One region of the Devosia sp. LjRoot16 genome, then DNA from elsewhere that is predicted to be linked to it. Evidence: riboswitches for the same ligand, from Rfam matches in the RefSeq annotation. Region 1 holds a riboswitch; the other holds the start of a gene.

Region 1 (3,400 bases):
AGGTGCAGGCGGCGCATTTCCGAAGAGTCTCGGCCGCGATCGACAGCCAGCTCACCAACGCCGATCTGGGGCTCACCGATATCGCCCGCCAGGAGGGGATGTCGGCACGCTACCTGCAGCGGCTGTTCGAAGGGCGGGGCGAGAATTTCTCCGACCATGTACGGCAGTTGCGGCTGCAGCGCTGCAAGGTGGACCTGCTCGATCCGAACCACGCACGCGAAAGCGTTGCCGCCATCGGCCAGCGCTGGGGTTTTCGGGATCAGGCGCATTTCAGCCGCGCCTTCAGCACGGCTTTCCGCATGACCCCCACGGAGATGCGCCGCGCCGCCGTGCCGGTCGATGACGGCTACTCCCAGCGTGGCAGGCCAACGACGCACCAGCCTGTACCGCCCGCGAAAACTCCGCCGGCCGGGCCGCAGGAGGCAACGAGGCCCGAGCCTGAGCCGTGGCCCGGCGATCGGCATCACCTGCCGGCGACCGCCGACACGGTACACTGGGGCTATGTCAGTCGCACGCTGCCGCCGGTGCTGCGGGTCGAGCCGGGAGCCACTGTCACGATCGAGACGCTCACCCAGCATTCCGGCGACGACTGGGATCGGATGGTGGCGGGGGATGCTGGCGCCGAAAGCGTCTTCGGCTGGACGAGTGAAGGCAAGAACATCGACCGGCGCGGAGCCGGACCGATGAACGCCTCGGTGTTCGGGCGCGGCGCGGGCGAAGGGTTCGGGGTGCATATCTGCACCGGCCCCATCTACGTGCGCGGGGCGGAGCCCGGCGACGTGATCGAGGTTGAAATCATCGACATCCGGCCCCGGCCCAGCGGCAATCCGCTGCACACCGGCAAGGCCTTCGCCTCGAACGCCTCGGCCTGGTGGGGCTACCAGTATGGTGATCTGCTCGACCGGGCGAAGCGCGAGACCGTCACCATCTTCGAGATCGATCTCGAGCGACCCCAGGAGGCTCGTCCGCTCTACAGCTACGTGTGGCAGCCGCAGGTCGATCCGTTCGGCGTCATGCACAAGACCATGGATTACCCCGGCGTGCCGGTCGATCACACTCTGGTCGAGCATCGCACCGTGCTCGAAGGTATCGCCATTCCGGCGCGCCTGCATTTCGGCTTCGTGGCGCTGGCGCCGCGGGAGTCCGAACTCGTCGATTCTATCCCGCCGAGCTATTTCGGCGGCAATATCGACAATTGGCGCGCCGGCAAGGGGTCCCGGATCTACCTGCCGGTATCGGTGGAGGGCGGCCTGCTCTCGATGGGCGACGGGCACTTCGCCCTGTCCGACGGCGAGATCAACGGCACTGGGCTTGAATGCTCGCTGACCGGTGACATCCGCATCCGCCTCCACAAGGCGGGAGCCGCCGACGCAGCGGCCTGCGTCACCGGGCTCAAGGCGCCGTTGATCGAGACCCCCGACAGTTGGGTGATCCAGAGTTTCAGCCACCTCAACTACCTGCGCGATCTCGGTCGCAATGCCCAGGCTGAGGTCTATCAGAAGTCGACCGTGGACCTGGCGCTGCGCAACGCCTTCCGGCAGACGCGCCGGTTCCTGATGGACGTCTACGGACTGAACGAAGACGAGGCGCTGACCATCATGTCGCTCGCCGTCGATTTCGGCGTGACCCAGGTCGCGGACGGCAACTTCGGCGTCCATGCCGTTATCGACAAGGCGATCTTCCGCGGTCGCAGCATGCGCTAGCCGGACCGAGCGAGTACGAAGCCGGCCCGCGTCAACCCGGCGCATACTGCGTCCGGCCAATGATGGGCACGCCCGGGCCAATCAACCCAAATTCGAAGCCGCCTCTTCCAAAGCCGACCCAACCGTGGTCTAAGCAACGCCATCCACAGGGGTGCTCCGTATTGCCGGGGCTGAGATGCGGCACGCCAAGTGCGCGGACCCTAAAGCTGATCTGGGTAATACCAGCGGAGCGAGGCGGGCGATGTTTTCTGGCGCACAGATTTCCCTTTATCCCATGACCGACGATTTCGTCGGCGTCATCCTCTCGGCACTCGGTGCGCTCGATCCCTATCGGGACCGGCTGCGCATCGAGACCGACGATATCTCGACCCTCCTGGTCGGGCCGCCGGAGGTGTTGTTTCCGGCCATGCGCGACCTCTTCGTCGCGGCGACGCAGGCCGGCAAGCATGTCACCTTCTCGGCCGCCATTTCACGCGGCTGTCCTGGCGAGCCCGATGAGGCGATCTGCAACACCAACGCCCTCGCCGATCCGCTCGAACCGCTGGCCGCCCGCCAAGCGGCCGCCCGTTCGGCGGTCGCCTCGGCAGCAGAGACCGGCCAATCCATCGCCGCCCAGTTCTCGCTTTACGTGATGGGCACCGGCCAGCACATGGACGAGATCTATGGCTGCATCGACTTCCTGAAGAGCTCAGGTGTGTTCGATCGCTCCAAGCACTTCTGCTCGGTGCTGCGCGGCGATGCCGGTCCGGTGTTTGCGACGCTGGCCGAAGCCTTCTGCCGGTTCGGGCCGCCCGAAGGACACGTCACCATCGACCTGACCGTTTCCGCGAACAGCCCGACCGCCCGCTAAGGCACGTCTGCTTTTCCTTCAAGGTCCATGTCGATGCCCTTCATCCGCCCGGTCGCGGCACGCGCCGCAACAGCCTTCAGCCGCCTGTGGCCTGCCCTGCTCTCGGTCGGCGGCCTGATCCTCCTCTGGGAGGCCTATGCCCAGTTTTCGGGGATCCCACCGACCACACTGCCCTCGCCCTCCCGGGTGCTGATGCAGGGCGCGCTGCAGTATCGGGCGCTGTGGGACAACACGCTCCCCACCGTTACCGCCACCCTCCTCGGCTTCGCCTGCTCGGTCTCGGCCGCCTTCGCCCTTTCGGTACTGATCGACTTCTTCCGTCCGCTGCGCCGCGCCCTGCTGCCGGTCTTTGTCATCAGCCAGACCCTGCCGATGATCGCCATCGCGCCGCTGGTGGTGCTGTGGTTCGGCTTCGGCCTCGCGCCCAAGATCATGCTGGTGGCGCTGGTCACCTTCTTTCCAATGCTGATCGCGCTGGTGCAGGGCTATGCCGCCACCGCCGACGAGATCGAGCAACTGGTGGCCTCGATGGGTGCGCCACGCTGGCGCATCTTCCTCATCGCCCGCCTGCCCTCGGCCCTGCCCTTCTTCTTCGCCGGCCTCAGGATCTCCATCACCTATGCCGTGGTCGGCGCGATCTTCTCCGAGTATGCCGGCGCGGCCAAAGGGCTTGGCATCTATATCCTCAACGCCAAGAACAACTTCCGCCCCGACCTCGTGCTGGCCGCCGTCACGGTCAGCGCCACCCTGACGCTGCTCCTGTTCGGAGCGACCGTATTGATCCAGCGCCTGTCGATGCCCTGGCTGCGCCTCTCCAGGAGCGAAAGCCCATGAGCGCCGCGCGCCT
Region 2 (3,400 bases), on a different contig from region 1:
CACCGCGGAGGTCGAAATCAAGGCGCACCGCGGCGTAGATCGCCACTTCCAGCGTCTGGTTGGCTGGGCCGCCGCCGAGCAGCAAGACGATGGGGAAACTGGTGAAGGCGAGGAGGAAGATGATGGCGGCGAGGCCGGGCAGCGTGGTGCGCAGCATCGGCCAATCGATCACGGCGAAGCGCTGCCAGGCGCCGAGCCCGAGGCTCTGGCCGGTCTTCAGGCGCTTTTCCGGGATGGCGTCGAGCCGCGCCAGGAGGATGCGGGCGGCAAACGAAGCATCGAGGATGACATGGGCAGCGAGAATGCCGCCGAGGCCGAACAGCGGCACTTCGAGCGGCTGGCCGGTGAGCGCCAGCGAGGCCTGGTTGACCCAGCCGGCGCGGCCCCAGACCGACAGCAGCCCGAAGGCGACGATCAGGCCGGGGGTGACGATGGCGGAGGCGAACAGCCCGACGATCAGGTCGCGGCCGGGGAAACGCAGCCGGTTCAGCGCCCAGGCCAGCGCCGTGCCAACCAGCAGCGACAGTACGGTGGTGAGCCCGGCCTGGATGGCGGTCATCGACACCAGGTGCCAGACGTCGACGCTCGATTGGCGTGACGGTTCGCCCGCCGCGGTGGCGAGGATGGCCAGCAGCACCAGCGCCACCAGCACGGCGATGGCCGCCGCGATGCCCGCCCCGGCGATGAGCCGGAGCGGACGGTGCGGCAGCACCAGGTTACTGGAGCGCGGCGAGAGCAGCATCGACCCAGGCCCGGCCATTGGCGGCAAGCGCCGCCTCGTCGATCGTCAGCACCTTTGCGGGCGGCTTGCCGAACTCGGCAGGCAGGTCGGCGCCGAGGTCGATCACCGGGTACATCCAGTTGGTGGTGGGGATGATCTTCTGCGCTTCCGGCGTCGTGAGGTAGGCGAGGAAGGCCTTGGCCAGATCCGGCTGATCGGAGCTCTTCAGCACGCCGGCCACCTCGACCTGCGCGACATAGCCCTCGGAGAACGGCGCATAGGCGTAGTTGTGCTTGTCTTCGGCGATGGCGTGATAGGCGGGCGAGGTGGTGTAGCTCAGCACCATGTCGGCCTGGCCGTCGAGGAACAGGCCATAGGCCTCGGACCAGCCGCGGGTCATGGTGAGGACATGCGGCTTCAGGCCCTTCCAGATCTCCGGCGCGCGGTCGCCATAGGCGGCCTCGACCCACAGCACATTGCCGAGGCCGGGTGTCGACGAGCGCGGGTCCTCGATGACGATCTTGAAGCTCGCGGGCAGCGCAATGAGCTCCTCGAATGAGGTCGGCGGGTTGGGTGTCTTCTGCTTGTCATAGACAAAGGCGAAATAGCCGTAGTCGAAGGGCACGAACTCGGCGTCGTTCCACGGCAGCACCAGGCCCTCAGGAGTGAGGCCGTGCGGGGCAAACAGGCCGGTGGCGCGAGCTTCGCCCGAGGTCGCGGTATCGAGGCCGAGCACGACATCGGCCTTGGTCGCGGTGCCCTCGAGCTGCACCTTACGGAGGTTCGAGATAGCGTCCTCGGAGGTCGTCCACTCGATGGTGCAGTTGCAGGTCTGCTCGAACCCGGCCTTCAGGCCGGGGCCGGGCCCCCATTCGGCGGCGAAGCCATCATAGGTGTAGATGTTGAGGATCGGCTTGTCCTCGGCGAGGACAGGCAGGGCGGTGGCGCAGATGACTGCCGCCAACGCGAAGTGTGCGAACGAGCGCATAAATCGTTCCCTTCGGTTGCGGCCATGTGAATGAAGGGGACGTCAATGGATCGGACGCTGTCGCGCCCTTGCCATCTCGAACTTCCTCCGCCAGCATGACCTGGTTCAGGTTCAATGGGTAACTCTCAGCTCCGGAAGGCCCGGAACACCCCAGCGAGACAGCTGACAGATAGACAGAGTTTTCCCTCCGTGCAAGCGCGTGCCCCCCAGACTTCCGTTGCGGTCTTTGACGACCTGATGGTCATCGTTGGCGGCGGGACGGTCGATTTCGACCTCCTGCGCGAGCTCTACGCTTCGGGCGGCCATCTGGTCGGAGCCGATGGCGGAGCCGACCAGATCGTCGAGGCCGGCCTCAAGCCCGAGCTGATCATCGGCGATTTCGATTCGCTGAAGAACCCGCACTCCTGGCTGGGCAAGACCCGGCTGATGCAGATCAGCGAACAGGAAACCACCGATTTCGAGAAGTCGCTCTATTCGACCCGCGCCCCGGTAACGGTGGCGCTGGGGATGACCGGGCGGCGCTTCGACCACACGCTGGCGGCGCTCGATGCGGTGGCCAAATATGCGGCAAAGCGGAAGATCGTGCTGGTCGACGAAGAGGACGTGGCGCTGCCGCTGACCAAGGCGTTCTCGTTCACCGTCGATCCGGGCGAGCGCGTCTCGATCCACCCGCTGGCGGCGATAACCTTCTGGACTTCGGAAGGGCTGAAATACCCGCTCGACGCGGTGAAGCTCGCGCCAGGGGTGCGGACGGGCACCTCGAACGAGGCGCTGACCGGGCCGTTCCGGATCGTGCCGGAGGAAGGCGTGCATGCGCCGTATTTGCTGATCCTGCCGCGGAAGTACTTGGCGCAGCTGATTGCGAAGCTGCTGCTGGAGAAACGCTGACTGATAGAGACGGCCCCCCTCCCATCCTCCCCCATAAAGGGGGAGGTGCCGCATCGAGTTTCAGGCACTATCGGGCCACAAGCCCGACTCTTCACCTCCCCCTTTATGGGGGAGGCCGGGAGGGGGCCGTCTCTATCGGTCGAAAACCCCCGTTCCGGCGAAATTCCGCCTAAATCCCCGCTACATGTCGCGGTCTTTAAGAGCTTGGGGCCATTCGTGAAAGTTCTGATTGCAGCATTATTGCTGAGCCTTGCCGCCGTGTCCGCGAGCCGGGCGGAAGTGGTATGCACGTTGATCGTCGACACCGAGAGCGGCGCGGTGCGGCTGCAGGAGGGCGGCGGTTGCGACACGCCGACCTCGCCGGCCTCGACGTTCAAGGTGCCGCTGGCGGTCATGGGGTTTGATGCCGGCATCCTCACCGGCGCGGACGAGCCGGCCTGGCCGTATAAAGCCGAGTATGACGCGAACCGGGCCGACTGGAAGGTGACCACCACGCCCGCCACCTGGCTGCGCGATTCGGTGCTGTGGTACTCGCGCGTGCTGGTCGCCGAGATGGGCGCCGACCGGTTCGGCAAGTACGTCAGCGATTTCGACTATGGCAATGCCGATATCTCGGGCGACCCGGGCAAGAACAACAGCCTGCTGCGTTCGTGGATCAACTCGTCGCTGCTGATCACCCCGGAAGAGCAGGTGCGGTTCGTGCGGCGGATGCTGGCGGGCGAGCTGCCGGCAACGGCGGCGGCGCAGGCCGCGGTGGTCGCCATCATGCCGAGCTTTACGGCCGGCAAATGGACCGTCTCGGG

The links. Region 1 has a riboswitch for thiamine pyrophosphate ahead of ACSQ23_RS09460 (YkoF family thiamine/hydroxymethylpyrimidine-binding protein). Riboswitches for the same ligand answer to the same signal wherever they lie in the genome.
Region 2: another riboswitch for thiamine pyrophosphate. It lies ahead of thiB (thiamine ABC transporter substrate binding subunit); the one in region 1 lies ahead of ACSQ23_RS09460 (YkoF family thiamine/hydroxymethylpyrimidine-binding protein).

The regions. Positions count from the first base shown of each region.
Region 1 is NZ_CAXUPH020000001.1:1,980,582-1,983,981, reverse strand. It holds gene ACSQ23_RS09465 (acetamidase/formamidase family protein) at 1-1,703, shown strand, start outside; TPP riboswitch at 1,841-1,954, shown strand; gene ACSQ23_RS09460 (YkoF family thiamine/hydroxymethylpyrimidine-binding protein) at 1,945-2,553, shown strand; gene ACSQ23_RS09455 (ABC transporter permease) at 2,581-3,387, shown strand; gene ACSQ23_RS09450 (ABC transporter ATP-binding protein) at 3,384-3,400, shown strand, end outside.
Region 2 is NZ_CAXUPH020000007.1:2,461-5,860, forward strand. It holds gene ACSQ23_RS26560 (hypothetical protein) at 1-760, opposite strand, end outside; gene thiB (thiamine ABC transporter substrate binding subunit) at 717-1,709, opposite strand; TPP riboswitch at 1,775-1,872, opposite strand; gene ACSQ23_RS26570 (thiamine diphosphokinase) at 1,947-2,597, shown strand; partial or broken gene blaOXA (class D beta-lactamase) at 2,802-3,400, shown strand, end outside.